3 regions of the Mesorhizobium sp. B2-6-2 genome follow, and region 1 is predicted to be linked to each of the others. Evidence: predicted binding sites of a transcription regulator. Region 1 holds the regulator's gene; each other region holds the start of a gene.
What was found. The regulator PhoB, encoded in region 1, activates phosphate uptake and scavenging genes when phosphate is short. The targets are predictions, from matches to a motif close to TGTCATNNANCTGTCAT.
Positions count from the first base shown of each region.

Region 2: the regulator PhoB is predicted to act here: its motif matches at 5,580-5,596, upstream of FJ419_RS01195 (DUF1045 domain-containing protein).
Region 3: the regulator PhoB is predicted to act here: its motif matches at 1,795-1,811, upstream of FJ419_RS08175 (esterase-like activity of phytase family protein).

Region 1 is NZ_VFUG01000005.1:185,612-195,890, forward strand. Features, by position in the region: gene FJ419_RS13390 (sensor histidine kinase) at 1-674, shown strand, start outside; gene FJ419_RS30770 (hypothetical protein) at 892-1,062, shown strand; gene FJ419_RS13400 (YMGG-like glycine zipper-containing protein) at 1,319-1,564, shown strand; gene FJ419_RS13405 (CHASE domain-containing protein) at 1,642-3,267, opposite strand; gene FJ419_RS13410 (ATP-binding cassette domain-containing protein) at 3,396-4,196, opposite strand; gene FJ419_RS13415 (sugar ABC transporter permease) at 4,214-5,566, opposite strand; gene xylF (D-xylose ABC transporter substrate-binding protein) at 5,716-6,756, opposite strand; gene FJ419_RS13425 (ROK family protein) at 7,025-8,269, shown strand; gene phoB (phosphate regulon transcriptional regulator PhoB) at 8,592-9,281, opposite strand; gene phoU (phosphate signaling complex protein PhoU) at 9,298-10,005, opposite strand; gene pstB (phosphate ABC transporter ATP-binding protein PstB) at 10,026-10,279, opposite strand, start outside.
Region 2 is NZ_VFUG01000001.1:212,524-222,802, forward strand. Features, by position in the region: gene FJ419_RS01165 (transporter substrate-binding domain-containing protein) at 1-130, shown strand, start outside; gene FJ419_RS01170 (ABC transporter permease subunit) at 261-1,007, shown strand; gene FJ419_RS01175 (ABC transporter permease) at 1,017-1,748, shown strand; gene FJ419_RS01180 (ATP-binding cassette domain-containing protein) at 1,748-2,563, shown strand; gene phnN (phosphonate metabolism protein/1,5-bisphosphokinase (PRPP-forming) PhnN) at 2,848-3,474, opposite strand; gene FJ419_RS01190 (alpha-D-ribose 1-methylphosphonate 5-triphosphate diphosphatase) at 3,471-4,610, opposite strand; gene FJ419_RS01195 (DUF1045 domain-containing protein) at 4,733-5,440, opposite strand; gene iolB (5-deoxy-glucuronate isomerase) at 5,688-6,500, opposite strand; gene FJ419_RS01205 (DUF3329 domain-containing protein) at 6,905-7,117, opposite strand; gene iolE (myo-inosose-2 dehydratase) at 7,182-8,096, opposite strand; gene iolD (3D-(3,5/4)-trihydroxycyclohexane-1,2-dione acylhydrolase (decyclizing)) at 8,133-9,977, opposite strand; gene iolC (5-dehydro-2-deoxygluconokinase) at 10,010-10,279, opposite strand, start outside.
Region 3 is NZ_VFUG01000003.1:13,592-23,870, reverse strand. Features, by position in the region: gene FJ419_RS08185 (Gfo/Idh/MocA family oxidoreductase) at 1-421, opposite strand, end outside; gene FJ419_RS08180 (LacI family DNA-binding transcriptional regulator) at 618-1,643, shown strand; gene FJ419_RS08175 (esterase-like activity of phytase family protein) at 1,963-3,378, shown strand; gene FJ419_RS08170 (MATE family efflux transporter) at 3,496-4,968, shown strand; gene FJ419_RS08165 (MFS transporter) at 5,001-6,209, opposite strand; gene FJ419_RS08160 (TMEM175 family protein) at 6,347-6,922, shown strand; gene FJ419_RS08155 (hypothetical protein) at 6,926-7,207, opposite strand; gene FJ419_RS08150 (SDR family NAD(P)-dependent oxidoreductase) at 7,404-8,270, shown strand; gene FJ419_RS08145 (low affinity iron permease family protein) at 8,279-8,767, opposite strand; gene FJ419_RS08140 (DapH/DapD/GlmU-related protein) at 9,058-9,726, opposite strand; gene FJ419_RS08135 (CreA family protein) at 9,791-10,219, opposite strand.

The sequences.
Region 1 (10,279 bases):
GGGGGGAAGCCGGCGATGTCCTCGGCGTCGTCACGACGATGGTGGAGACGACGGAGCAGAAACGCCGCGAGCAGACGCTGAAGACATTGCTGCGCGAAGTCAGCCATCGATCGAAAAATCTCCTCGCCATCATTCAGAGCATCGCCACTCAGACCGGGCGCTACACGGAGACGCTCGGCGAGTTCCTGGCGCGGTTTCGCGGCCGGCTGCAATCGCTCGCGTCTTCGCAGGATCTCGTCACATCCTCCAACTGGCGAGGAGCCGCGCTGCACGAGCTCGTATCCGGCCAGGTCGGCCGCTACAGCAGCGATCTGGCTCAAAGCCTGCGGTTCGCGGGCGAAAATCCTTACCTCAACCCCAACGCCGCCCTGCATATCGGTCTCGCCATGCATGAGCTGGCCGTCAACTCCGTAAGCTATGGCGCACTGTCGCGGCCGGACGGCCATGTCGAGGTCCGCGCCAGGCTCGAGGCCGAAGACGGAACCTCGCCCAACCTCTTGCTGACCTGGACCGAGGCGGTCGGCGACGCCACCCGCAATGAGAAGCGTTTCGGCAGCGTGGCGCTGGAACGCGTCGTGCCGATGTCGCTGAATGGCTCCGCGACGCTGGAAATCGGCAGAGACCGGATGGAATACCGTCTCACCGTCCCGCACGGGAATTTCGAGACGGATTGAGAGCGCCGCCGATGGCGTAGGAGCATTCCAGGCAAAGTGCGCAACGGTCAGGCGGCTTCGCCGTAGTTGTCCGTCCGCATTGCGTCAAACGGAGACGGGAGCGCTTTGCCGGCGGAGGCCCTTAACCGGCTGTTCACCATAAAGTCCGATCCTGTGCTCCCGGCTGACGATGCGCCGGAAACCCATCCGCGCCCCGGCGCGACCTGGGGAGACTGAAATGATGGTTGCCGACATGAACAGGCTGGAGCAGGCCGCCCGCGTCTCGATGAGCGGCTTCCAGGATGCCGAGCTGCCGCCGGCGCCGCGGTCGTCGCATCTTTCGCTCCGCCTGGGCGCGATCGCGCTTCTGGCCGCCGTGGCCCTGACCGCGGCCTGGCAATTGTTCTGACCCCGCATGCGGCTTTGACCCTCAGCCACTGCGGATCCCGCGCTGGACGACTGCGACCGGATCGTCTGGAACGTGCGGCCCGACGGCACGCTGGTCGCAACACTGGAGGTGCCCGGCATGCTTGTCGCGTCGAACGGCGAGCGCCCCGAAAAGACTACGTTAGGCAACAGTGAAATCGGGCAGGCACAGCACCTTTTTTCATGCTAAATGGTTGCTGGCACTGCCGAAAGTGCGGACAAAAGTGAGGAGCAATTCTATGCGGAAGATGATGATTGCCATGCTTGCCGTGGTCGCTGTCAGCGGCTGCACAACGACCGAGCAGGACGTCGTCGGCGGCGGCCTGATCGGCGCCGGCGTGGGCGGCTTGGTCGGCGGCAGCAAGGGTGCGCTGATCGGCGCGGCCGTCGGCGCCGGGTCGGGCCTTCTGGTTCGCAACCTGCGCAACGGCTATTGCCAGTATCGCGATCATCGCGGCCGGATCTACACGGCTCGCTGCAACTAGTTCAGCACGGGAAAGACCGGGGGCCGGCAGCCGGCCTCCGGTTTGTTCCGAATTCAAATTCAAGTCGCTGATTTGCCTTACGCGGCCAGCGGAATCCTGATCTCCACCTTCAATCCGTCGGCGTGGTAGTCGCGCGCGATCGTGCCGCGCAGTTCGCGCGTGACATTGAGATCTATCAACCTGGTGCCGAAGCCGGTCTTGGCCGGTGCTTCCAGGTTCTTCTGACCCGTTTCGCGCCAGTTCAAGAGCAGCGTCCGCTCGCGACCGCGGCCGTTGACGCTCCAGTCGACCTTGAGGGCGCCCACCGAACTGCCGGCCTCGCCATATTTCAGCGCGTTGGTGGCAAGTTCGTGGAAGGTCAGCCCGAGCGCCTGCGTCGTCGTCTCGTCCAGCAGCACCTCCGGCCCTGACAACACGCCGTCGGGAAGGTCCTTGCCGAACACCTGCCCGAGCTCGATGCGCAACAGGTCGCCGAGATCCGCTTTCTGCCAGCGCGAACGCGTCAGCATATCTTGCGATGCAGCCATGGCCTGCAGGCGAGCCGAGAACGATGCCGAAAACTCCTTCACGTCGGTGGCTTGCGAGGCCGTCTGCCGCGCGATCGCCAGCACGCGGGTGATCGAATTCTTGATGCGGTGCTTCATCTCCTGCAGGATCAGATCCTTTTCCAGCAAGCTCTTTTCGGTCGCCTCGTGCAGCGCCGATTTCGCCTCATAGGCGCGCTCCTGGTAGTTCGCCACCAACGCGATGGCGCCGGCAAGCAGCAGGCCGAACAGCCCGAGCATCACCGGAATGGCGCGTGAGGACGGCGGTTCGAAGGCGCTTGTCGGCCTGAACAGCAAAGTCCACGGTTGGCCCGCCACGACGATATCGCGGCGTGCCAGAAACCTCGCGCCGATGCGTTCCGCCGGAGGAGCTTCCGACCGGAATAGCAAATTGCCGGCCTCGGGCTTGCCGTCATAGACCTCGACATTGACCGGCAGCAGCGGTGCGTGGCTGAGCGCGACCTGGAACAAGTCGTGCGCGCGGAAAGCGGCATAGAGAAAGCCAGCGGTCGAGGAGCGGCTGGCATTGATGACGTCCGGCGCCGTTTCCACGTTCAGCCGCACGAAGACCAGGAACCCCGGAAAGGTCTGCTTCGCGCCCATGGCCTGGCCGAGTTGGATAAGGCCGCTGGCATGCTGCTGGTCGTCGGCCATGGCTTTCTCGATCGCCGTCCGCCGTGCCGGCTCGCTGAACATATCGAAGCCGATGAACGACTGATTGGACGTATCGAGCGGCTCGAAAAGCATGATCGGCGTTCGCCATTGCTGCTCGCTGGTGGCCGGATAGATCGGATGCGCTGACCCATGATCGTGCAGGATGTCGCGTTCCACCGCTGCCTCGTCGCCGGTCTTGGCGAGCCTCAGGAAGCCGATGCCGCGCAGTCCGGCGAAATTGTCGTCGATGTCGAGCGCGCTGAAGAAGGCCTTGAATTCGCCGCGCGAGATGTCGCCGTTGCGGGCATCGAACAGCGCCTGCGTCGAACGCAGCAGCGACAGGTGCAGGTCGACGCGGCTCTCGATGCGGCTGAGCGCGTCGTCGGCCGTGCCCTCGAACTTGATCCGCGCCGCCTCCTGCGTCGCGAAATAGGCGAACCCTGCCATGGTCAGGCTGATCAGCGCGACGGCGACAAAGGCAACGATCGGAAAGAGCTTCTTCAAATCATGCGGCCCGTGGACGGTCGACGATCTTTATGGGCAAGTCTCGGCGCCAACACAATGGCGCGGTCAAACCATCACCGCGGCTGGCACATCACGCAGCCGTTAATTAGCCGGCTACTAGTTCGACTTCATGCCGCGATCTTCAGCGCCCCCGGGCCTGGAACGGCGCCTGGCGGGCATCTGCCGAGAATGATCATGCCGAGCACCTCGTCCTGGGTGACATCGGTCGTGCGCGCGGTGCCGACGACTTGGCCGTTCTTCATCACGCAGACCCGGTCGGCGAGCTCAAACACGTCGTGGATGTCGTGGCTGATCAGGAAGATGCCGATGCCGTCGGCCTTGAGCTGCTTGACCAGTTCGCCGACCTGCGCCGTCTCTTGCGGGCCGAGCGCCGCCGTCGGCTCGTCCATGATCAGGATACGGGCGTTGAATAGGATCGCGCGCGCGATCGCCACTGACTGCCGCTGTCCGCCCGACAGCTTGATCACCGGCTCCTTGAAGCGCTGGAAACGCGGATTGAGCCGGCCCATCACCTTGCGCGCCTCGGCCTCCATGGCGACGTCGTCGAGCGTGCCCCAACCCGTCATCAGCTCGCGGCCGAGGAAGAGATTGGCCGCGGCATCGACATTGTCGGCCAGCGCCAGCGTCTGGTAGATCGTCTCGACGCCGTATTTCTTGGCGTCGCGCGGATTGGAGATCGAAGCCTCCTCGCCATTGATGAATATCTGTCCGCTGTCGCGCTTATAGGCCCCGGACAGGATCTTGATCAGCGTCGATTTGCCGGCGCCATTGTGGCCGAGCAGCGCCATCACTTCGCCGGGGAAAAGATCGACGGATGCGTCGTCGACGGCGCGGATGCCGCCGAAGGCGATCGAAACGTTGCGCATATCGACCAGCGGAACGCCGGCGGGAGCGGATTTTTCAGCCATGGTCCTTCTCCTCTCTATCAGACGCGCTTGCGGTAGAGGGTGTCGAGCCACACCGCGACGACCAGCACGGCGCCCACGACGATGCTCTGCAGCGGTGAATCGACGCCGAGCAGCACCATGCCGGATTGCAGCGACTGCATCAGCAAAGCGCCCAGCATGGCGCCGAGCACGGTTCCGGAACCGCCTGCGAGCGACGTGCCGCCGATGACCGCCGCGGCGATGACCAGCAGTTCATCCAGCGTCCCCAGCGCGTTTGTCGAGGAGTTCTGCCTGGCCGAAGAGATCGCCGCCGCGATCGTCGCCAACACGCCCATGATCATGAACACCTTCATGGTGATCCAGCGCGTGTTGATGCCGGCAAGATTGGCGGCTTCCGGATTGCCGCCGATGGCAAAGACGTAGCGGCCGAAACGCGTGCGCTTGGTGACGAAGGTCATGATCAGGCCGACGGCGACCGCCATCAGCACCGGAATGGCGATGCCATGCGCGATGAACAGCCCGCCTTCGGGCACGGTGATGTTGTTGGCGGCGGCGTAGCGGTTCACGATGCCGACCGGCCACGGATAGGAATTGGCGAGCCACACCGCGCCCAGGATGACCGCGCAGGTGACCGTGGCAAGCAACGTCTCGGCCCAGACCGGACGCAGCGGGAAGCGGAAGCGCTTGCGCTGCACGCGGCCGTTGAAATGCATGAAGATGACCGCCAGGCAGGCGACGATGCCGACGGCCCAGCTCCATTTGGCGCCGATCGAGCCCGCCGGGCCGCCGCCCATCAACTGGAATGTGGCGTCGAGCGGCGCAACGGTCTGGCCGCTGGTGACCCACCAGGCAGCGCCCCGCCATACCAGCAATCCGCCCAGGGTAACGATAAAGGCCGGCACTTCGAGATAGGCGATGACGAAGCCCTGGAAGGCGCCGATGATGAGGCCGAGCGCCAGGCCGATCAGCAACGCCAGAACCCAGATCCAGGGATTTCCCAGTTCAAGCCCGACGAAGCGAACCAGGAAATGCGCCTGGGCAAAGCCCATGACCATGCCGATCAGCCCTTCGGCCGACCCGACCGACAGGTCGATGTTGCGCATGACGATGACCAGCACCATGCCGGAGGCCATGATCGCCACGGCCGAAGACTGAACCGACAGGTTCCAAAGATTGCGCGGCGTCAGGAACGTGCGGCTGTCGAAGTCGAGCGGATTGACGCCAAGCCGCAGGCTGGAAATCACATGCAGCCCGGTCCAGATCAGGAGCAGCGCGCCGATCATGCCCAGCATGCGGGTGTCGAGCTCGGTCGCCTTCAGGAACCGGGCCACAGTGCCGAGTTCCGACGCGCGCGCGGTGTCCGCCGGTTGGGTAGACGTCGTGTCGGTCATGATTTCCTCCCGCCGGCCTGCCCGTCTGGCGCGAATACCTAGCCAAGCCTAAAAGCTATCCGCCAAAGGCGGAAACACAAATCTTTTTGAGAAAACGCCGCGGCTTTCAGGCCGCGGCGCAGGTATTTTTGATCGAACGTCGGCAAGGCTCAGTTGCAGACCTTGACGCTGCCGGCGGGTACGCCCGCGCAGACCTCGTCCTTCTTGATCCAACCGGCGTCGATGACGACGTTGAGATTGTCCTTGGTGATCGCGATCGGCGTCAGGAACAGCGACTTGACGGTGTTGCCGCCGGGCGTCGTGAAGTCCTTGGCGCCGGCGATGTCGCCCATCTTCTTGCCGTCGGCGAGCTGCGAGGCGATCTCGGCGGCGTTCTTGCCGAGCTCGCGCGCGTCTTTCCACACCGACACGGTCTGCGTGCCGAGCGCGATGCGGTTGAGCGCCGCGTGGTCGCCGTCCTGGCCCGAGACCGGCACGGTGCCGGCCAGGCCCTGCGCCGTCAGCGCCGCGACGACGCCGCCGGCGGTGCCGTCATTGGCAGCCACGACCGCGTCGACCTTGTTGTCGTTGGCGGTCAGGAACTGCTCCATGTTCTTCTGCGCGTTGGCCGGCAGCCAGCCGTCCGTATAGGCCTCGCCGACATTCTTAATCTTGCCGCTGTCGATGGCGTCCTTCAGGACTTCCATGGAGCCCGCGAACAGGAAGTCGGCGTTGGGATCGGAGCCCGAGCCCTTGATGAAGACGTAGTTGCCTTCCGGCTTGGCCTGGAACACCCCGCGGGCCTGCATGCGCCCGACTTCCTTGTTGTCGAAGGTCAGGTAGAACACGTCCTTGTTCTCGATCAGGCGGTCGTAGCCGACGACCGGGATTCCTTCATCGAGCGCCTTCTGCACCGCCGGGCCGATTGCCGAGGCATCCTGTGCAAGGATGATCAGCGCGTTGGCGCCCTGCGAGATCAGGCTTTCGACGTCGGTCAGCTGCTTGCCCGGATTGGACTGCGCGTCGGCCGAAATATACTTGTCGCCGGCGGCCTCGATGGCGGCCTTCATCGCTGCTTCGTCGGTTTTCCAGCGCTCTTCCTGGAAATTCGACCACGACACGCCGATCACCTTGTCCTTCGCCTCGGCCACGGACGCCAGCGTCAGCGACATGGCAACGCCCGCCAGAATGGCGGCTGCAAATTTCTTCATGATATCCTCCCTGCGCCAGTGCGGCGCGACCCAGACTGGCCCGAAGGCCGGCACAGAGGCTTTTTTTCGAGCCTCAAAAAAATAGTGGTCCAGCATAACGACGCTGTCAACCGAGATTCTGATGGGTTTTGATGGGTCCATGCATTTTTTTCGGCATCCGCAATAAATAATGACATAACCCCTGGCTTCTGCCACAATCCCTAGCGTGTCAGCGACAGGCCATGGCATTATCACAAGGCCGCGATGACCGGGGAGGACATGCGAAACAATGTCGGTCGGAATCCGCCACGACGATTTGCGCCGGCGCAACCGGGCCATGGTGATTTCGGCGGTACGCCGCGCCGGTCAGCCATCACGGACCGAAATTGCCGCCACCACCGGGCTCAGCCACTCGACCATTTCGGCGATCTCCGCCGACCTGATCCAGGAGGGCATTCTCACCGAAAGCAAGGCCAGCGAGCCGGCGGCGTTGAAACGCGGCCGGCCGCAGATCGGCCTGGCGCTGAGCCCTGAAGCCGCCGCGGTGCTGACCGTGGTGTTGTCGCTGAACTTCCTGTCGGTCGCCGTGATCGATTATGCCGGCCAAGTTGTTGCCGAGGAGCAGCAGCGCCTGGACACGCTTGGCATGCCCCGCGACGAGCTGATCGGCGAATGCGTGGCGATCGTGCGGCGCCGGCTGCAGGATCCCGACCTCGACATTGGCAGCGTCGCCCGCATCGCCATGGGCATCCAGGGCATCACAGATTCGCATGCACGCGCCATGCTCTGGTCGCCGATAACGCCGCTGACCGACATTCCTTTCGCCGACATCCTCGAGAAGGAATTCGGCATCTCCGCCACCATGGAGAATGACTGCAACATGATGGCGGTGGCGCTGCAATGGCGCGACCCGGAGCGCTATCGCGACGACTTCATCGCCATCCTGTTGTCGCACGGCATCGGCATGGGTCTCGTGCTCAAGGGTGCGCTGTTCACCGGCACGCATTCCTCCGGCGGCGAGTTCGGCCACATGATTCACCGCCCGGGCGGGGCGCTTTGCCGCTGCGGCCGCCGCGGCTGCGTTGAGGCCTATGCCGGCAACTATGCGATCTGGCGCAGCGCCATGAAAATGAGCGAGGAGGCCGAGCCGGTCGACGTCGGCGACGCCGACATGCGGGCCCTTGCCGCGAAGGCGCGCGAGAGGGACGGCCCCGAACGGGAGGCTTATCGCCGGGCCGGCGAAGCGCTTGGTTTCGGTCTCGGCAGCCTGTTCGCCCTCATCGATCCGGCGCCCGTTGCCATGGTCGGCGTCAGCGCGGCCGCCTTCGACCTGATCGAGCCGGCGCTGCGCGAGGCGATCGCCCAGACCGCCGGCGGCCAGCACTCGGAATCGATCTCCTTCGACACCGAACCGAACGAGTTGCCGCTGATCCGCGAAGGCTGCGCCATGCGCGCGCTGACTTTCGTCGACCAGGAGATTTTCGCGCCGGGAGGCCAGGCGAGAGCGGGTGCCGCAGGCAAGAACGTGGCCTGAGGCAGCCTTGAAGAGGTCCGGGGACAGCAGCAGACGCTTGAAATTAGCGAAGGCCCCACAGCTTCGTCATTCCAGGGCGGAGCAGGAGCGAAGCTCCGTCGCGGAAACCCTGGAATCCATGCCGTTACCTCACGCGTCGAGCGCAGCGGTGCAAAATTCTGGACCGCCGCGGCGCGTCGACATCACGGAATGGATCCTCGGGTCTGCGCTGCGTCGCTGCGCTCCTTGCTCCGCCCGTGGATGACGAGGCACAAGCGTCTCGGCTACTCACCAGCGCGGATGTTGGAAGTGCTTGGCCCGTCAGGACTTCGGCGCCCTGGGCCTAATCTTCCCTGATCGCGTAACCCGCGCCGCGGATGGTGCGGATGACGTCCGGCATGCGGCCGTTGTTGACGGCCTTGCGCAGGCGGCCGACATGGACGTCGACGGTGCGCTCATCGATATAGATCGTCTCGCCCCAGACATTGTCGAGCAGCTGGCTGCGCGAGAACACCCGGCCGGGATGACGCATCATGAATTCGAGCAGCCGGAACTCGGTCGGGCCGAGCCTGATCTCGCTCTTCTTGCGGTAGACGCGGTGCGACTCGCGGTCGAGCACGATGTCGCCGACCTTGAGCACGCTGGACAGCACCTCCGGCTTGGCGCGGCGCAGCAGCGCTTTGACGCGCGCCATGAACTCCGGTGTCGAGAACGGCTTGACCAGATAGTCGTCGGCGCCGGTCGAAAGGCCGCGCACGCGGTCGCTTTCCTCGCCCCGCGCGGTCAGCATGATGATCGGCAGCCGCTCGGTCTCGGGCCGCATCCTGAGGCGCCGGCAGAGCTCGATGCCGGAAACCGCAGGCACCATCCAGTCGAGCACGAGCAGGTCGGGAACGTTTTCCTGAAGGCGGATTTCGGCCTCGTCGCCGCGGGTCACCACTTCGACCTGGTAACCCTCGGATTCGAGATTGTAGCGGAGCAGCACCCCAAGCGGCTCCTCGTCCTCCACCACCATGATGCGTGGCGCGATCATTGGCAGATACCCTTCGTCAGGCCGCCGGCGCCGACATTGTCGTTTCGTCCTGCTTGGGACGATTCGCGGGCAATTGCGTGCCGGTCAGCACATAATAGGCGTTCTCGGCGATGTTGGTCACATGGTCGCCGATGCGCTCGAGATTCTTGGCGCAGAACAGAAGATGCGTGCAGGCGGTGATGTTGCGCGGGTCTTCCATCATGTAGGTCAGGAGCTCGCGGAAGACGGATGTGTATTTGACGTCGATGCGCTCGTCGTCGTTGCGAAGCTTGGCCAGCGCCGTGGCGTCGCCCACCGTATATTCCTGGATCACGGCCTGGACCTGGATCAGTACCAGCTGCGCCATGGAATCGATCGAATGCGTGAGGTCTCGCGGCGCGGCGCTGACGCCGACCGAACCGACGCGCTTGGCGATGTTCTTGGCGAGATCGCCGATGCGTTCGAGGTCGCCCGCCATGCGGATCGAGCCGACCACGTTGCGCAGATCATCGGCCATCGGCTGGCGCTTGGCGATCAGCGTGATGGCGCGGTCGTCGAGCTCGCGCTGGCGCGCGTCCATGATGGCATCGTCGGAAACGACGCGCTGCGCCATGGCATTGTCGGTCTCGAGCAGGGCTCTGGTCGAAGCGCCGACCATCGAGCTGGCGAGATCGCCCATGTCGTTTATGAGCCGGCTGATCTGTCTCAGATCCTCGTCGAAGGAAGCGACGGTATGTTCGGCCATGATGATGTCCTCGTATGAGCTCAGCCGAAGCGGCCGGTGATGTAGTCCTGCGTGCGCTTTTCGCGGGGCGAGGTGAAGATCTTCTCGGTCCGGTCGAACTCCACCAGCTCGCCCAGATACATGAACGCCGTCTGCCGCGACACACGCGCCGCCTGCTGCATGTTGTGGGTGACGATGACGATCGTGTAGTCGGCCTGCAGCTCGTCGATCAGTTCCTCGATCTTGGCGGTCGACAGCGGATCGAGCGCCGAGGCCGGCTCGTCGAGCAGGATGA
Region 2 (10,279 bases), on a different contig from region 1:
CGGCGCCGCTTTCCGCAAGACCGACAAGGACCTGCAGGACATCTACAACAAGGCGCTCAAGGCCGCGCTCGACGACGGCTCGGTGTCGAAATATTCCATGCAATGGTTCAAGATCGACATTACCAAGTAATGTCGCAACGGGAGTAGCCAAGGCTGCTCCCGTTTTGCATTGAGTGCATGTCGCCCGAAAGTGCGGGAAAACGACATGCACCGAAGCAGGAACCCGTCGATGCCTATCTCGGCGCCCGCAGGAGCCGTAAGTGGAGTTTCTCAACGATCTCAAGGACCAGGTGTCGACGGCCTATGAGCTGTTGGCCGCCGGCTGGGGCGTGCAACTGCTCTGGGGCATCGCCTGGACGCTCGCCGTCACCGTCGTCTCGATGCTGATTGGTGCCGTTCTCGGCTCGCTGGTGGCGGCGGCCAAGCTTTCGCATCGCGGCGGATTGAGGTTCATCGGCGAGAGCTACACGACCGTCTTCCGCGGCGAACCGGAACTCCTGATCATCTACCTGTTCTACTATGGCGGCACGCAGGTCCTGACCGGCGTGGCGCGCTCGACCGGATCGATCGGCTCGGCCGACATCTTGAACATGCCGAGTTTCCTCGGCGGCGTTCTCGCGGTCGGCATCATTTCCGGCGCCTACCAGGCCGAGGTTTTTCGCGGCTCGTTCCTGGCGATTCATCGCGGCGAGCTGGAAGCGGCGCGTGCCTACGGCATGTCGGCCTGGCTGCGGTTTCGCCTTGTGATCATGCCGCAGGTCCTGCGTCTCGCGGTGCCGGGGCTGGGCAATGTCTGGCAATTGACCATCAAGGACTCGGCGCTGATCTCCGTCACCGGCGTCGCCGAGCTGATGCTGACGGCCAACAAGGCGGCGCGCTCGACGCATCATTCGCTGCTTTTCTACACGCTCGCCGGCATCCTCTATCTGGTGATGACCTCGATCTCGACGCCGATCTTCGACAAAGCCGAGCGTTACACCTCGCGCAGCTTCACACGACCGAAATAAGAGGTGGCGGTGGATTTCGACTTCTACCTTTCGACCATGTGGAGCGTGCTGAAGGCGCTGCCGCTGACGCTCGAGATCTGGTTCTTCGGCATCGCCTTCGGGCTCCTCATCGCCACCGGCCTGACCTGGCTGCGGGCGTCCGGTTACAAATCGGGCGAGTATTTCACCCGCGCCTATGTCTTCGTCTTCCGCGGCTCGCCCCTGCTGGTGCAGCTCTATCTGGTCTATTTCGGGCTCTCCCAGTTCGACTTCGTGCGCCACAGCCCGATCCTGTGGCCGATCCTGCGCGATCCGATGTACTGCACCATCGTCGCCATGGCCCTGAACACGGCCGCCTATGAGAGCGAGATTTTCCGCGGCGCGCTGCGGGCGGTGCCTGTCGGCCAGATCGAGGCGGCCAAGGCGTTCGGCATGTCGGCCTTCACCCGCTTCCGCCTCGTCACGCTGCCGATCGCGCTGCGGCTCGCTTTGCCGGCTTATTCGACCGAAATCATCCTCATGACCAAGGCCACCGCGCTGGCGTCCGTAGTCACCATCATGGAGATGATGGGAACGGCGCAGAAGATCCAGCATGACACGTTCCGGCCGATCGAGGTGCTGACCTGCGCCGGCGTGATCTACCTGCTTCTCAACCTGTCGATCGCCCGGCTGTTCGCCTGGGTCGAGCACCGGCTTTCGCCGCATCTGCGTGCCCCGCCCGAGCAGGGCCAGCAAGTCAAACCCGTACCGGAGGTGTTGTGATGTCGGCAAATGTCGCCGCTGCCGCGAAAGCCGCGCCGTCCTCCGACGAGACGCCCGCCATCAGCGTCAAGGATCTGCGCAAGTGCTTCGGCGATCACGAGGTGCTCAAGGGCATTTCGCTCGAAGCCCACAAGGGCGACGTCATCTCGATTCTCGGCTCCTCCGGGTCCGGCAAGAGCACGATGCTGCGCTGTATCAATCTCCTGGAGACCCCCGATTCCGGCGAAGTGCGGGTCGACGGCGAGCTCATCCAGATGAAGCGGGGTCGCGACGGCCATCAAATGCCCGCCGACATCCGCCAGGTGGAGCGGATCCGCGCCAACCTCGCCATGGTTTTCCAGAGCTTCAATCTGTGGTCGCACATGACCGTGCTGGAAAACCTCGTCGCCGCGCCGACGCATGTGCTGAAGCGGCCGCGCGCCGAGTGCCTGGAGCAGGCCGAGGCATTGCTGAAGCGCGTCGGCATATGGGAGCGCCGCAACTACTATCCGCCGCATATGTCCGGCGGCCAGCAGCAGCGCGCCGCGATCGCCCGCGCCCTGGCGATGAACCCCAAGGTGATGCTGTTCGACGAGCCGACATCCGCGCTCGATCCGGAACTGGTCGGCGAGGTGCTGCGCGTCATGCGCTCGCTCGCCGAAGAAGGACGCACCATGCTGGTCGTCACGCATGAGATGGGTTTTGCCCGCGATGTGTCGAGCAAGGTGATGTTCCTGCACAAGGGGGAGGTGGACTCGGCCGGCGAACCGAAGGAGATGTTCGCCAGGCCGCCGACGCCGCAGTTCAAGCAGTTCATCGCCAACTTCAATAAGTGAAGCGCTGCGTTTCACCTTCTCCCCTTGTGGGGTGAGAAGCGGTCCGCGCTAGCGGACGAAAAGCCAATTGCTTGGCTTTTCGAGCTTCGAACGCCCTGAGCCTGCGAAGGGCCGGCCGTGGCCGCGAAGCGGCCGGATGAGGGGTGCTGGACGGAGCGAGGCGCTGAAGAATAGGATGCTTCAAGCGCCCATTTCTTCCTCGGAGCGATCCTTCCAACACCCCTCATCCGTCTCGGCGCTTCGCGCCGATCCACCTTCTCCCACAGGGGGAGAAGGGGAAGGCCTTAGATCATGTCCGACAGATCCGAGAACGCCATCGCCTTGCGCAGCACCTCGGCGAAGCGTTCGCCGGCTATTTCCTTGGCGCCGCTGTTGTCGATCGAGGTCACATCCTGTCCCGTCAGCTTGACGCTCGTGCTGCGCGCAAGGCGGGCGAGCACCTCGCCGCGCGATTCACGGCCGCGCGCCGCCAGCCGCTCGGCAAGGATTTCCGGCGTGGCGGTGATCTCGACCACGGCCAGGTTGGCATAGCGCTCGCGCAGCGCCGGGATGACCGCGCGGGAGACATTCGCCACGGCTACATGACCATTGGCGACCGCCCAGTCGACATCGGCTGGCAGGCCATAGCGCAGGCCGTGCGCGTCCCAGCACAGCGAGAACGCGCCGTCGGCCTCCGCCTCGGCAAAAGCGGCGTCGGCCAGCGTGTCGTGGTCCTCGCTTGCCGCATCGCTTGGCCGGGTGATGACGCGGCGCACAAATTCCAGCCGCGTCTCGCCGGCAAAGCGATGCTTGGCGTAGCCGATCACCGTATCCTTGCCGGCGCCGCTCGGGCCGACCACCGCGACGAAGACGCCGTTGCGGATCGGCAGGCTGTCGGCCAGCTCGCGCTCGATGAGGGCCGAGACCATCATGCGACTCGGCTGCCCAGGCGCCAAACGGTACGCACGACTGGCACATGGTCGTCCACGCGTACCCGCACAAGGTCGGCCCGGCGGCCGGGCTCGATGACGCCGCGGTCGGCAAGGCCGATCGCTTCGGCCGGGTTCTTCGAGACCATCGCGACCGCCTGCGGCAGCGAGATGCCCTCGACGACATCGCCGAGGAAGAAGGCCGACTGGATCAGGCTGAAGGGAATGTAGTCGGACGACAGGATGTCGAGCAGGCCGTCGGCGGCGAGCGTGCGCGCCGAGACATTGCCGGAATGTGAGGCGCCGCGCATGACGTTCGGCGCGCCCATCAGCACACCGAGGCCTGCGGCTTTCGAGGCCTTGGCCGCCTCTTCCGTCGTCGGGAACTCGGCGACGCGCACGCCCTGCTCGATCGCTTCGTCGACATGGCCGGCGGTCGCGTCGTCATGGCTCGCCAGCACGATGCCGCGCTCCTGGCAGGCGGCCGAGATGAAGACGCGGTTCGGACCGGAATTGCGGGCCGATTCGGCCATTCGCTTCTCGCAGAATTTCTGGAAGTCGCGGTCCGTCAACTTCAGCTTGCGCTGATAGTAGTAGGCATAGGTCTCGAGGTTGACGAACTGGCGCTGTCCGGGCGCGTGATCCATCAGCGAGGCGAGCTTAACCCGCTCGTCTGTCTCGAAATTGGCGAAAGCCTCGAGGCAGTCCGGCGCCGAGACCTCGCAGCGCAGATGGATGAAATGGTCGGCCCTGAGCCGATCCTGGCGCACGCTGTCCTCGATCGCGTCGGCCAGCTTGCGAACGTCGTCGGATTTCAGGTCGGCATCCTCGTCCATGCCGACGCGCAAGGCGTCGAGCACCGTGGTGATGCCGGCGGTCGCCACCTGGGCGTCATGGGCAAGCACGGCGGCGATCGGGTTCCAGCGCACTTTCGGGCGCGGCGCATAATGGCCCTCGAGGTGATCGGTGTGCAGCTCGACAAGGCCCGGGATGATGTAATCGCCGCCCATGTCCTCGCCGGCGCGAACGGCACCGGGCTCGACGGCGGCAATCACGCCGTCGCGCAACAACAGCGAGCCCTCGACGATTTCGTCTGGAAGCACGATGCGGGCATTGGTGAGAACGGTTTCGGCGGTCATCTCGGGCGGTCCTATCTCAAGCAGTCGTTTCAGAGCAATTCCAGGAAAAGTGCTTTGCGGTTTTCCGTCCGGAATTGCGTAAACAAAAAGATAGGGCGGTTCAGCGTTTCCGCTGATCCGTCCTATGCGGTCTTGCGGGCAGGCCTGCGGCCAAGCGCATGATGGGAAAGCACCATGAACGGGGCGCCGGGCTCGCTTTCGACGAACAATGTCAGTGCATCCACCGGCACCGGCTGCCGCAGCACGTCGGCGAACAGGCCGTCGATCGCTGCACGAAGACGTGGGCTTTCCTGTGGCCCGACCCGTCCGGAAAGCGTCATGTGGAAGCGGAACGTGTCGAAGACGTAAGGATAACCCCATTGGCAGAGGTTGCGGAACTCGTCCGGCTTCAGCGCATCGGGGCTGCGGCGCTCGATCTCGACCTCGGTCAGCGGCGCGCGGAACGGATCGAAGGCGCGCACCACCTCGCCGGCGAAATCGTTGAGCGGCGCAAACTGCATTTCCGGCACCAGCGCGAAAAAGCCGTCGATCTGGCCGACGACGAGACGCGGGATGGTCACAGGCGGCGTCGCCTCGGCGAAAGCGTCGAGCGCGGCGCGCAGCGAAGCTTCCGTCTCGTTCGGCGCCAGCCGGAACGGGGCTTTCAGCGTCGCATGGAATCCGTAGCGCCGGGCGGAGGCAGTATGGAAAGCGACTTCCGCGGCCGACAGATCGCCCACGGCCTCGACCGGCCGCGTCGCCGCGCCAAACGGGTCGCGGCCCAGCCAGTTGGCGGCAATGCGCGCCAGCTTCTCGTCCTGCCCCGGGGTGTAGTAGATCGCGTAGCGCATGGGCGTTCCTCGTCAAGCGCGCTGCGCGCCCCAAAGGAATATGCGACGCGCTTCAAGTCATTGTCTTGGCAAGTCGTGGCCCAAAACGCCGGAGCGCTTGCGGCGACATGCACCGGAACCGCTGCCATAGGTGATTTCCATGACGGATTGACGAAGCTTTCGTGGGTTTTCGAAGGCAAGTCCAGCACGGAGCTCGTTAGCCGACGATTTTTCAGGGGCTGGACCAACGGCTTTGCCGGCGTGCCGATCAGGCCTTCATCAGCCACTCATGCTCGGCCGCGTTGTGGAATTTCCATGTCCGCTTCGGTCCGGCCATGACGTTCAGGTAATAAAGGTCGTAGCCGTGGCAGGCGGCGCAGGGATGATAGCCCTTGGGCACCAGCACGACATCGCCGTCCTCGATCGCCATCGCCTCGTCCAGCTCGCGCACGCCGTTGCGGTCGGCATCGGTGTAGACGCGTTGGAAGGCAAAGCCCTGCGGCGGGTTGAGGCGGTGATAGTAGGTCTCCTCGAGATAGGATTCGGCCGGCAGATTGTCCTGGTCGTGCTTGTGCGGCGGATAGCTCGACGTGTGGCCGCCGGGCGTGATCACCTCGACCACCAGCAGCGAATCCGCCGGCTTGCCCTCGGGCAGGATGTTGGTGACATAACGCGTGTTGGTGCCCTTGCCGCGCACCTCCTGGCCGAGATCGTCAGGTCCGATGACGCGCACCGGCAGGCCGCCACCGAGGCCAGGCGCCGAGCAGACGGCAAGCTCCAGCTCGGTGTCGGCGGTCACCGACCAGTCGGCGCCTTGCGGCACATAGACCGACCACGGCTTGCCTTCGAAGGGCGACATGCGCTCCCCGAGCAGGCCGAGGTCCTTGCCGCCGGCCGACGCCTCGCCCTTGCCGGTGACGAACACCAGGCAGACCTCGCGCTCGCCCGTCTTTCCGGACGCTGTCTCGCCTGGCCGTAGCCGATGCAGATCGAAACCGACATAGGTCCAGCCGGCGCTTTGCGGCGTGACGTGGGCGACGTGGCCGTGGCCCTTATCGGCCTTGACGAGCAGTTTCGACATTTTTTGGCTCTCCTAATTCCTGGGCGCCCCATTGGCGCAGCTAAGAATCCGATGGACTATCGCGAAAACCTTGGAGATTGGCCGGTTCCCTCGCAACGTCGTCATTCTAGGGCGGAGCAAGGAGCGAAGCGACGCGCGCAGACCCTAGAATCCATGCCGTTACACCTGCCGTAGAATGCAGCGGTGCAGAAAGAGGCTGTCTGGGCCGGCGTTTCGGCGCCATTGTCTGCACCGTCGCGACACGTCAAAGTCATGGCATGGATCCTAGGGTCTGCGCCGCGTCGCTGCGCTCCTTGCTCCGCCCTAGGATGACGAAGCGAGGAGCGTTTCGGCTAATCGCCAACGTATGCGATCCGCCATGCACGCAGTATCCGATCCGTAGAAGCTCTCGAGCCATGGATCACTCACTCTTTTGGTTCGACGTCGGCCTTGTTCTCCTCCGCCGGCTTATAGAGGTAGAAAAACTGCCACACCGCGTAACCGGCGAAGCCCAGCGCGATGACGCCCCAGAAGGGTGTGCCGGAGGCGAATTCGATCACCGACCAGACCAAGCAGACCGCGACGACCGCGATACGGCGCCACAGCGGCCGGAAGAAGGGATGCTCATAGTCTTTCATCGCGCCAATCCAGGATTTTGCCAAAGCGCACCAGATAGACCGGGCGCCCCGACTAATCCACCGTTCAGGCTGGAAACCCTTGTGTCTCCACCGTGTAGCCGGCGGCCGTCATCACCCGCATCAGCTCCTTGTGGCCGACTTGAGCCATCTTCAGCGGCGGGTTCTTCTTCGGATCCTGCTCGGCTTCGACGACGAACCAGCCTTCATAGCCATGATCGGCGAAACGCTGCACGATGGCGCCGAAATCGAGTGAGCCGTCGCCCGGCACGGTGAAGGCGCCGAGCGCCACGGCGTCGAGGAAGGACTGTTTCGTGCGGTCGAGCCCGTCAATCACGCCCATGCGAACATCCTTCACATGGACGTGGTTGATGCGCTTGTGGTGATTGTCAATGGCGCGCAGCACGTCGCCGCCCGCAAAGGCGAGATGGCCGGCATCGAGCAGCAGCGGAATGCCTTCGCCGGAGTTGCGCATGAAGGCGTCGAGCTCCGGCTCGGTCTCGACCACCGCCGCCATGTGGTGATGGTAGGAGAGCGGCATGCCTTGCTCGGCACACCATTCGCCGAACTCGGTGACGCGGCGGCCATAGGCCTTCATCTCGTCATCTGAAAGTTTCGGCTTGGTGGCCAGAGGCTTGGAGCGGTCGCCCTGGATGGACCGGCCGACCTCGCCATAGACGATGCAGGGCGCGTCGACCGCCTTGAACAGGTCGATCATCGGCTGGATGCGGTCCTTGTTACGGGAGATGTCCTCATCGACCAGCGTGCCGGAGAACCAGCCGCCGCAGAGTGTGACGTCGGCCTGCTTCAGGATCGGCAGCATCACCTTCGGATCGTTGGGGAAGCGGCGGCCCATCTCCATGCCGGTGAAGCCCGCCGAGCGCGACTGGCGCAAACATTCCTCCAGCGACACGTCATCGCTCAGTTCCACGAGATCGTCATTCCACCATGCGATGGGGGACATGCCCAGTTTGGCTTTCAAGGCGTCACTCCAATGTCGGTTCGTTGCGAGGCCGGCTCAGCCCTGACGGCTGCTCACGGCTTCCTCGTAGTTCTTGCGCGCGGCGTTGACCTGCGGCCGCGCCGAGACTTCCGGCACGGCGACATCCCACCAATGGCCGCCGGCCTCGGTCGAGACCAGCGGATCGGTGTCGATCACCAGCACCGTCGTCTTGTCGTTCTTTTTCGCTTTGGCCAGTCCCGTCTCCAGCTCCGCGATCGACGCTACCTTCTCGGCAACGGCACCTAGGCTTGCCGCATGCGCGGCGAAGTCGACGTCCGGCATCACCTCGTGGCGCGCGTCCTTCAAGAGATTGTTGAAGTTGGCGCCGCCGGTCGCCATCTGCAGCCGGTTGATGCAGCCATAGCCGCGATTGTCGAGCAGCACGATGGTAAGCTTCAGGCCAAGCATCACCGAGGTGGCGATCTCGGAATTGAGCATCAGATAGGAGCCGTCGCCGACCATGACGACGACCTCCTGGTCAGGCTTCGCCATCTTGACGCCGAGCCCGCCGGCGATCTCGTAGCCCATGGTCGAGAAGCCGTATTCGGCATGGTAGGAGCCCGGCGCGCCGGCCTGCCAGAGCTTGTGCAATTCGCCGGGCAGACCGCCCGCGGCATGCAGCAGCGTGACGCCCGAGCCCATGGCGCGCTGCACGGCGCCGATCACCTGCGCATCGGACGGATAGGCGGCGTTGGTCGACGTGGTCACCTTGGCGGCGGCGGTCTGCCACTCTGTCTTGCCCTTCAGCGCGTTGTCGGTCCACGCGGCCGGCGCCTTCCAGCCCTTCAGCGCGGTGGACAGCTCGGCAAGTCCTTCGGCCGCGTCGGCGACCAGCGGCAGCGCCCAATGCTTGCCGGCGTCGAAACCTTGCGTGTTCAGGCCGATGATGGTGCGGCCGGCATTCTTGAACAGCGCCCAGGAGCCGGTGGTGAAATCCTGCAGCCTGGTGCCGACGGCGAGCACGACATCGGCCTCTTCCGCCAGCCGGTTGGCGGCCGACGTGCCGGTGACGCCGACCGCCGCCATGTTGAGCGGATGGTCGTCGGGCAGCGAGGATTTGCCGCCCTGCGTCTCGCAGACCGGAACGCCGGCGCCCTGCACCAGCTTGGCGAGCTCGTCCGAAGCTTGCGAATACAGCACCCCGCCGCCGGCGATCACCAGCGGCTTCCTGGCGCCCTTCAGCGCAGCGACGGCCGCCGCCAACTCATGGCGGTCCGGGCGCGGCCGGCGCGGCGCCCAGACGCGCTCGGCGAACAGGTTTTCGGGATAATTATAGGCCTCGGCCTGCACGTCCTGGCAGAGCGAGAGCGTCACCGGGCCGCATTCGGCCGGATCGGTCAGCACCTGCATGGCGCGGTTCAGCGCCGGGATGATCTGCTCCGGCCGCGTGATGCGGTCGAAATAGCGCGATACCGGACGGAAGCAGTCATTGACGCTCGCCGTGCCGTCGGAAAAATCCTCGGCCTGCTGCAGCACCGGGTCCGGAAGGCGGTTGGCGAAGACATCGCCCGGCAAAAACAGGACGGGCAACCGGTTTACATGCGCGAGCGCCGCGGCCGTCACCATGTTCAACGCGCCGGGGCCGATCGAACTGGTCGCGGCCATGAAGCGGCGGCGGAAATTGGCCTTGCCATAGGCGATCGCGGCATGCGCCATCGCCTGCTCGTTATGGGCGCGGAAGGTCGGCAGCTCGTCGCGGACCTGGTAGAGCGCCTCGCCGATGCCGGCGACATTGCCGTGGCCGAAGATGGCCCAGACGCCGCCGAAGATCGGCACTTTTTTCCCGTCAATCTCGGTCATTTGCCGGCTGAGAAAGCGGGTCAGCGCCTGCGCCATCGTCAGGCGGATTGTCTTGCTCATGGTGTCTCCTCCGCAGTCCTTCAGCGGTCCTGTTAAGCGGCTTTGCGGCCGCGCGCGGCAAGCCATGCCTCGGTCAGCTGCTCGAAGCGCGCGGCCATGTCGGCGATCGCCTCGTCATCCGACATCCGGCCGGCCAGCCATTGTTCGGCGGCGTTGACGAAGATGGTGCGACCGACGGCAAAGCCCTTGACGATTGGCGCATTGGCGGTTGCCGCAAAGGCCGCGACCAGCTCGTCCTGCGGCGCTTCCAGCCCGAGCAGCACCACGCCACGGCACCATGGATCGTTCTTGACGATGACCTG
Region 3 (10,279 bases), on a different contig from region 1:
CGGAGTCCAGAAAGCGCCTGATGCGCCTGACATTGGCGACATAGCGGCGGTTCTGGACGACGGCGTGGATGCGCCCCGCGCGGCGCGCTGCCTCGACGATGGCGCGCGCATTGTCCGGGCTGTCGGCCAGCGGCTTCTCGGTGAGCAGATGGCAATTGTGCGCGAAGGCCGAAAGCGCGACCTCGCGGCGCGCGGCGGGAACCACGACGTCGAACACGGCATCCGGCTTGGTCTGGTCGAGGACGGCGTCAAGGTCGGTGCCGATGATGGCGTTGGACAGCGCGTATTCGCGCGCCCTCGCCTGGGCCCGCTCGACGTCGAGGTCGACGAGGCCGACAATGGCGAGCCCGTCGATCTGCTTCACGGCATCGAGCCAGTGCTTGCTCATCGCTCCGCACCCGGCCAGGACGACCTTCATCATCCAGCGTTCCTCCTCCGCCGGTCCCTCCAGACCGGATGTCACGGCGTCCACGGCGTCACCGTAAACGTTTTTCCGTAAACGTTTACGAGAACACACCCGATGGCGTAGAATGTCAACCGGCTGCCTGCAAAAATCGTCCCGAAGCCTTGGCCTGAGCGGCAGCCGGTGCTAGCCAAGGCAGGGGGAGAATCCGTCCTTGGCGTCCAGCATCCACGATCTCGCGCGTCACCTGAACATCTCGATCGGCACGGTGTCGCGCGCGCTGAACGGCCGGGCCGACGTCAATGCCGACACACGCCAGCGTGTGCTCGAAGCGGCCAGGAAGCTGAACTATTCGCCCAATCAGTCAGGCCGCAGCCTGCGCCAGGGCGCCACCCGTTCCATCGCCTTCATGCTGCAGCCGCATCCCGGCGACCAGCAATATGGCGAGCCGTTCTTCATCCCATTCCTGACCGGCCTGCAGGCGCGGCTCGCCGAGCATGACCTAGATCTGATGGTCGTCATGGGTGAGCCGGGCCAATATCAGCAGGAGCGGTTGCGCCGCGTGGTCGAGACGCGCCGGGCCGACGCGGTCGTGTTGGCCAATACGCGAAGGGAAGACGATCGGATCGACTATCTCAGCAAGGCCGGCTTTCCCTTCGCCACGCTTGGCCGAAGTCAGTCCGGCGGCGACACGTATCCGTCACTCGATATCGATTTCGAGAGGGCGGGTGATGAAGCCGTCGACCGGCTGGTCGCGCGCGGCCACCGCCGCATTGCCGCCATCCGCCCTTCGCTTGATCTCAACTTCGGCTATCTGTTCCTCGACGGCTACCGCAAGGCGCTGAAGCGGCACGGTATCGAGGTCGACCCCGATCTGATCGCCGACGGCTTCATCAACGAGACCGGCGGCTACCAGGTGACGCCGCAAGTAATGCGCTCCAAAAACCCGCCGACGGCGATCATCTTCAACAATGACGCGATGGCGCTCGGCGGCTGCAAGGCGCTGGCCGAGATGGGTATCAAGCCGGGCCATGACATGGCCGTGATCGTCATCGTAGACACGCCGCTCTGCCGCTACTTCTCGCCGACGCTGACCGCCTTCCGTCCGTCGCTGGAGCCCATGGGCCGGCGGCTGGCCGAGATGCTGCTCGCCTCGCTTCCCGCCTTCGCCGGTCCCGAAGGCACGCGCATCATCCACGAGGTTTGGCCGCTGGAGCTGATCGCAAGAGAGAGCGATTGACGGGCTTCTCCTTCTCCCCTTGTGGGTGTCGCCGAAGGCGACTGATGAGGGGTGCTCCAGAAGACACCAGCCTCTCACTCCGCTGGAACACCCCTCATCCGTCTCGGCGCTACGCGCCGATCCACCTTCTCCCACAAGGGGAGAAGGAAACTGTCATGCAACCATCACGTTCACGTCCTAGACCGCTCGACGGGAACCGGCTCGCCGCATCGCCGATGCGCGTTCCTTCCAGGCCGCTCTGCTCGTCAAGAAGGGGATATCGATGAAACATCTCAACCGAACCGTCGCGCTCGGCGCGGCACTTGCCCTGTTTACCGCCATGACGCCGGCGCTCGCCGACGGCGTCGCTTACGTCAACAAGGGGCTCGTCGGCATCGGCCGCATCCCGGCCAACCAGAAGGACAAGTTCGGCGAGACCTTCGGTTCAGGTTCCGGCATGGCGATCGACACCAAATCCTGGACGCGTGAAGGGGCCACCTACAAGGGTTCGCTCTGGCTGCTGCCGGACCGCGGCTACAATGTCGTCGGCACCACTGACTATCGCCCGCGCCTCAACACCGTCTCGATCGAACTGGCCCCGACCGCTCCTGGCGCGGCGCCCGCCGCCGGACAGGAACAGTCGGGCGTCAAAGCGACGCTCGCCGACACGATGCTTCTGACCGACGACAAGGGCGCCGACGCCACCGGCCTCGATCCGTCGAACGGCGAGCGCGCCGCCGCCGGCGACATGCCGATCCTGCCCGAAGCCAATGGCAAGCTGGCGCTCGATGACGAAGCGATCGTGCGCCTGCCGGACGGCACGATGTTCATCTCCGACGAATATGGTCCCAACATCTACCGCTTCTCGGCCGAAGGCCGTCTGATGTCGGCGACCCAACCGCCCGCGGCGCTGGTGCCGATGCGCCACGGCAAGCCGAACTTCGCGTCCGACAACCCGGGCCCGGGCGCTGCCGAGCCCGATCCGAAGGATCCCGAAACCGGCCGCCAGAACAACCAGGGCCTCGAAGGCATGTCGATGACGCCGGACGGCAGGTTCCTGATCGCCGTGCTGCAGTCGGCGCCCCGCCAGGACGGCGGCGATTCCGGCTCGACCCGCCAGAACACCCGCGCGCTGGTTTACGACGCTTCCGATCTCGCCCACCTCAAGCTGGCGCATGAATATGTCGTGCCGCTGCCGGTGTTCAAGGATGCCAAGGGCAAGACCAAGGTGGCCGCGCAGAGCGAGATCGTCGCGCTCTCCGACAAGAGCTTTCTGATGCTGGCGCGCGACTCAGGCAACGGCCAGGGCGTCAAGGGCGACGAGTCGCTCTACCGCAAAATCGAGATCGTCGACCTCTCCGCCGCCACCGATATCGCCAACGGCCCGTTCGACGCCGCCGACAAGCCGGTCGCGCCGAAGGGCATGCTCGATGCGTCGGTGACGCCGGCGAAGCTGACGCCGTTTATCGACATCAACGACAAGGGCGAGCTCGGCCGTTTCGGCCTGCACAATGGCGCGCCGAACGACAAGGACAACCTCTCGGAGAAGTGGGAGGCGATGTCGCTGGTGCCGGTGCTCGATCCGAAGCTGCCCGACGACTATTTCCTGTTCGTCGCCAACGACAACGACTTTCTCACCCAGGACGGCTTCCAGGTCGGCGCTGCGTACAAAGCCGAGGACGGCGCCGATGTCGACACCACCTTCCTGGTCTATCAGGTCACCCTGCCCGGCCTTTCTGGAAACACCACTCAGTAATGGGATAGGATCGGCTGCCGCGGCAGCCGACCCTCTTCTGAAGGGATGCATGAACATCAGGCCTGCGATAGCATCGCGGGCCTGATTTAGTTTCGGCCCCCCACCATGGGTAACAACATGGATGACAAACAGCCAACCCGCCGGCGGACCGGCGACCTGACCAGCGGCCCCATTCCGCGCACGCTGCTGCTGTTCGCGCTGCCGGTGCTGGGCTCCAACGTGTTGCAGTCGCTCAACGGCTCGATCAATGCGGTCTGGGTCGGCCGCTTCCTCGGCGAGGCGGCGCTGACGGCGACCTCCAACGCCAATCTGGTGCTGTTCCTCATCCTCGGCACCGTCTTCGGCATCGGCATGGCGGCGACCATCCTGGTGGCGCAATCGGTCGGCGCCCACGACCTGCCCGAGGCGAAGCGCATCGTCGGCACCAGCGCCACCTTCTTCTTTCTCGTCTCGGTGGTGTTCGCCGTCTGCGGCTGGATCTGGGTCGACGCTATCCTGACCGGGCTCGGCACGCCGGCCGATGCCTTGCCTTTGGCGCGCGCCTATTTGCGCATCATCTTCGTCGCCGTGCCGATGATGAACCTTTTATCCTTCGTCATGACCGTGCTGCGCGGCGCCGGCGACTCGCGAACCCCGTTCGTCTTCATGGCGCTGGCGGTCGTGCTCGACGTCGTGCTCAATCCGCTGCTGATCCGCGGCATCGGCCCCTTCCCCGAGCTCGGCATTGCCGGCTCGGCGACATCGACGCTCATAGGCCAGACCGTGAGCGTGGTTGCCATCCTGATCGTGCTTTATGTGCGCAAACATCCGCTGCGGCTGGCGGGCAGCGATCTCGCACTGCTGCGGCCCGACCCGACATTGCTGCGCATCGTCGTCTCCAAGGGCATTCCGATGGGGCTGCAGATGATCGTCATCTCGGCCGCGGCGCTCACCGTGATGGGCATCGTCAATTCCTACGGCTCCCAGGTCGCCGCCGCCTACGGCATCGCCGCGCAGCTCTGGACCTATATCCAGATGCCGGCTCTGGCGATCGGCGCCGCCGTCTCCTCGATGGCGGCGCAGAATGTCGGCGCCGGGCGCTGGGACCGCATCGGCAGGGTCGCAGCCTCAGGCGTCGGTTTCAACCTGGTGCTGACCGGCGCGCTGGTGGCGCTGCTTTTCGTCTTCGATCGCGCGGTGCTCGGCCTCTTCCTCAGCACCGACAGCGCCGCGATCGACATTGCCGCCCACATCAACAAGGTGGCGTCATGGTCGTTCATCCTGTTCGGCATCACGATCGTGCTGTTCGCCACGGTGCGCGCGACCGGCGCCGTCATGCCGCCGCTGATTATCCTGATCATCTCGGTGTTGATCATTCGCACCGGCTTTGCCTATTCCATGCGCAGCGTCATCGGCCAGGAGGCGCTGTGGTGGAGCTTTCCGGCAGGTTCGGTCGCCTCGCTGGCGCTCGCCGCCGCCTATTACCGCTTCGGCCGCTGGCGCACGATGCACATGATCGAGGACCGGCCGGCCGCCGGCGAGCCGCCCGACACCGGCCTCGGCGTGCCGCGCCAGCGCGCGCAGCTCCTGTCGGAGACGCCGAACGGCTAAAATCCGCGACGACAGGAAAACGTGAAAATCCGCTACCGCGCGTATTTGGCGCCGAAGCCAAGCGCCACCAGCGAAAAGACGACGATCATGCCGGCAAAGGCCAGGCTTGCGATGGTTGCGTTTGCCAGGCTCGACAAGATGCCGATGCCGATCACCGGCAGGGCGTTGCCGCAGAAGCAACAGATGAAGAAGGCCGAGACCACCTCGGCGCGGCGGTCGGCGGGCGCGATCTGATTCACCACTTGCAGGCCGCCGCGATAGCCGAGCGCCGCCGCCACGCCGCAGACCGCCGTCGCGGCGATCATCAGCGCCATCGAGGCATAGACCTGCGCCGCCACGATCAGCGCCACGGTCGGGATCATCAGCACCAACGCGGCAAGCATGGTGGAGCGGCTGGAGAGCCATGTGGTGGCGACGATGGTGATGGCCGCCACAATCGACAGCTCGAAGAAAAGCCCGCCGGCTTCGGCATGATTGGTCACATGCAGCTGCTGCGCCAGGATGCTCGGCGCCAGCGCCGCGTAGAAGCCGACCAGCGCCATGGCGCCGAAGCCGGTCACCGCCGGCGCCACGAACTGCGCGCGGATGTTGTCCGGAACCGAAAGCCGCGGCCGCAGCGAGACCTCGGAAAACCGTCCAGGCCGGGAGACGGTTTCCCGGGTGCGCCAGATCAGCAGGGTCACCAGCGCAAGCAGGACAAGATAGACGGCGAATGTCAGCCTGAGCGGCCAGGGCGCATATTGGGCGAGCAGCCCCGACATGAGCGCGCCGGCTCCGAGACCGACAAAGTTGGTGCTGGTGGCGATGACGGCGGCGCGTGACTTGTCCTTGCCCTCGATCAGCTCGGCCAGCCAGGCGGAGCCCGCCCCTGCGCCGACACCGATGCCGAGCCCGCTGAGGATGCGGGCGATGTCGAGCCAGGCGAGGTTTTCGGCGAAGAGGAAAAACAACGCGCTGACCACGGCAACGCCCATTGCCGCTAGCGCGGCGGGGCGGCGGCCGACGACATCCGACAGGCGGCCGAACAACAGTAACGCCGCCAGATTGCCGACCACATAGACGGCATACACCAGCGTCAGCGTGACCTGCGAGAAGCCGAAGGCCTGCTTGTAGATCACATAAAGCGGCGTCAGCGCAGTGCTGCCGGCAAAAAGCGCTGCGATCATGGCGGCGACGACGGCCATTGCGGCGCCGCCGCCAAGCTCATTGTCACGCGTCATGGTTTGAGCGTAGCTGGTCATGACAACCTCCGGGGGTTGCAAGCCCAACGCCTATATAATGGCGCTGTTCCAGCCACCGAATGTCCTCCTGACAATCCTGACAGGATGGTCTTGTGCGAAATCCTCGCGTAGCTTTTGTCGGCCGACGAGGAGGAACCATGGGCAAGGGACGGGTCGAGGCATTCACCGATGGCGTCGTCGCCATCATCATCACCATCATGGTGCTGGAGCTGAAAGTACCGCACGGCGAAGATTTCTCAGCGCTTCTGCCGCTGTGGCCGGTCTTCTTCTGCTATGTGCTGTCCTTCATCAATATCGGCATCTACTGGAACAACCTGCACAACATGTTTCACACCGTGCAGCGCGTCGACGGACGCGTGCTGTGGGCCAACCTGAACCTTTTGTTCTGGCTGTCGCTGATGCCGGTGACCACCGCGTTCATGGGAGAGAATCACTTCGCGCCCGTACCGGTCGCCGTCTATGGCATCGACCTCGCGCTTTGCGCCGTCGCCTACACTATCCTGGTCCTCAAGCTACGCCATCTGCACGGCGCCGACACGACCTTTGCCAAGGCCGTCGGCCGTGACAACAAAGGCAAGATCTCGCTGGCGCTCTACATCGCCGCCGTCCTGCTCAGCTTCCTCAACCAGTGGATCAGCGTGGCGATCTATGTGCTTGTAGCGACCATCTGGTTCGTGCCGGACAAGCGCTTCGAACGGTTGGTCGAGAAATAACGCTTACTTCCGCATCGTTTTCAGCTTTTCCGCCGCCGAGGCGGCAAGGTCGGCATAGCGCTCCTCCAGCCTCTCGGCCGCCTTGATGATCGGAAAGTCATGGCCGAATTTCTCCAGCGCCAGCCTTAGCTTCTCGGCGAAATCCGCCTGCTCCTCCAGCGCCGCAAACAGCGTCTTCACCTGCGTCTCGCTGATGTCGGGATTGGCGAGCATCTTCGGCACCTCGCGGCTCATCTGGTCGCCGTTGACGGTTTGCTCCTTCAGGATTCCGATCCAGTCGGTCAAATGCCGAACTCCTTTTTTGGGACAACATGCGCGGCGAGCGCTGCGATGGTCAACCCGTTGCGGCTCTTGCCGTCAACCCGTTGCGGCTATTGCCGCCAACCCGTTGCGGGTCTTACCGTCAATGATGGGACTAACCGGCCTTGCCTCGGCGGCGCCCGGCGTTAAGTTCGGCCCGACCCGAACAAGGATGGAAATCATGACCAGCGACGCCCAGATCCAGACCGCCCTGCCCGCCTTCGCCTCCGGCAATGTCGCCGTCGTCACCGGCGGCGCCAGCGGCATCGGCCTTGCCGCCGCAAAACGGTTCGTGGCAATGGGCATGAAGGTGGTGCTTGCCGACATCGGCGGCATGCGCCTCGACCAGGCGAAGCAGGCGGTCGCCGCGATCGCCGGCGAGGATGCCGTCCTCCCGATCCCGACCGATGTCTCCAGGGCGGAAGAGGTCGACCGGCTGGCGGACCTCGCTTACGGCGCCTTCGGCGCGGTGTCGGTGCTGATGAACAATGCCGGCGTCGGCAACAATCCGGGCAAACCGTGGGAGAACCGCGATGCCTGGAAGCGGCTCCTGGACATCAATTTCTGGGGCGTCGTGCACGGCGTCGAAGCCTTCGCGCCGCGCATGCTCGCCGCCGGAAAGCCGGGCCTGATCATCAACACCGGGTCCAAGCAGGGCATCACCACGCCGCCCGGCAACCTCGCCTACAACGTCTCCAAGGCCGGCGTGAAGACTTTTACCGAAGGGCTGGCGCATGCGCTGCGCAACGAGCCGGGAGCCAAGGTGTCGGCCCATCTGCTGATCCCGGGCTTCACCTATACCGGCCTGACCGAAGGCGCGACGGAAAAGCCCGCCGGCGCCTGGACCGGCGAACAGGTGATCGACTTCATGCTGGCATCGCTGATCGACGACGACTTCTACATCCTGTGCCCCGACAACGAGGTGGCGCGGCCGACGGATGAAAAACGCATGGCCTGGGCGATCGGCGACGTCATCGAGAACCGCCCTGCCCTGTCGCGCTGGCATCCCGACCATAAGGAGGCCTTCGCGGCCTTCATGAATCGCTGACGGCAGTCTCAAGCCGCCGCTTTCTTCTTGGGGCCGTTCTTCCCGGTCTTCTTTGTGACCGCGCCGGCGGCCTTGGGCGCATGCCTGGTAGCGTTCTTTCTGGCTACGGCCTTGTCGGCCGCCTTTTCGGCGATCTCGCGGTCATGTCGTTTTGCCGCCGCCTCGCATTTGGCGCGGATTTCCTCGACCTCCGTTTCCGTCAGGTGCTCGATGCCGATGAAACGGTTGTGGGCCCGGCTGACCCTGATCAGCTCGTCCAGCTTGGCCTGGATCGCCGCGCCGTCGCGATTCTGCGTGTTCTGGATCAGGAACACCATCAGGAAGGTGACAATGGTGGTGCCGGTGTTGATGACCAGTTGCCAGGTGTCCGAGAACCCGAAGAACGGTCCACTCGACGCCCACATAACCACGATCAGCACACAGACGGCAAAGGTGGGCGGCAGACCCGCCAGATGGGCCACATGGTTGGCTATCCTCGTAAAAACCTTCTCGATCATGTAATTCCCTGGACCGTGGATGCTCAAGCATTTGCGAAGAAACAAGCTGCCGCCTTCTCCGGTTCCCAGGAACTGAACTTTCGTTTTCGCTCAGCACAATCGTATACACGCAGAAAGCGCGGGCGCGCGAAGAAACACCTTATCCGATTGTCTGTCATAGTGCGGTTGCAGGCCGAAAGCCTGTTCCTTCCGCTTCACGGCGGTTTACCTCCAGCCCCTTCCGCTGCGCCACCCCCGCATGGCGGAAGGGGCATTTGATTCCCGGAAGGGGACCGGTCAGACAGCGCCGGTCATGTGCTCGACGGCGTTCTGCCCGTGTCAGTGAGCGTTTCTTCCCAACGATCGAGAAAGGCTTCGATCGGCATGGCCTGCATGTCGGGGATTGCGCTCGCCAGTTTCTCGGGCGCCCAGTCCCACCAGGCGAGGGCTTCGATGCGCGCCGCGACGGTGGCCGAGAACCGCTGGCGCAGCGGCTTTGCCGGAACGCCTGCTACGATCGTGTAGGGCGCGACATCGTGTGTCACCACCGCATTGGCGCCGATGATCGCGCCGTTGCCGATCGCGACACCCGGCATGATCACCGCGCCGTGGCCGATCCAGACATCATGGCCGATGCTGACCGATTTTGCCTGGCGCCGCGCGCGGAACTCGGTGTCGACGCCCAGCCAGCGAAAATACTCGTTCGGCCGGTAGCTGACCTTGTGCTGCGTCAGCCGCTCGATCGGATGCTCTAGCGCGTTGATGCGGCTGTTCGCAGCGATCGAGCAGAACTTGCCGATCGTCGTGTAGATCGCCTCGCAATGGCGTTCGAAATAGGAAAAATCGCCGACGCTCACCTCGCGCAGGGTCACCCGCTCGCCGATCGAGGCATAGCGGCCGAGCTTGCATGCCTTCAGCTCCGCGGTCGGATGGATGCGCGGCTCGGGATCCTTGAGGACGAGGTTTTCGGGACGGTCCATGAGGGGGCTTTACGCCGGCGGGGACGGCCCCGCAAGCGCGGCCTGCCCCCGCCAAGCCTATCGCCTATTGCGGCTTGCCCTTGGACCACACCACGTTCTGGCCGTAAAGCGGCACGGTGGTGACCGACATCTTCGCCGAGCCGTTCTGCACCTGGCGCGAGTGCGACAGATAGATCAGCGTCTCGTTCTTCTTGTCGTAGATGCGGTTCACCACCTGCTTTTTCCAAATCAGGCTGAGGCCCTGCTTGAACACCTCCTCGCCGCTCTCGCCCATATCGATGTCGCCGATCGTGATCGGCCCGGTCTGGCGGCAGGAGATCGACGAATCGGAAGGATCCTCGAACCAGTTGCCCTTATGCAGCCGGTCGATGATGCTGCGGTCGAAATAGGCGACATGGCAGGTGACGCCGTCGACCTTCGGGTCCTTGATCGCGTCGACCATGATGTCGTTGCCGACCCAGTCGACACCCACTTTACCCACTTCGTCAGCCATGGCCGCGCCGGCGCTCAGGGCAAGACAGGCGGCGAACAAGCCGATCAGTTTTCGCAAGGA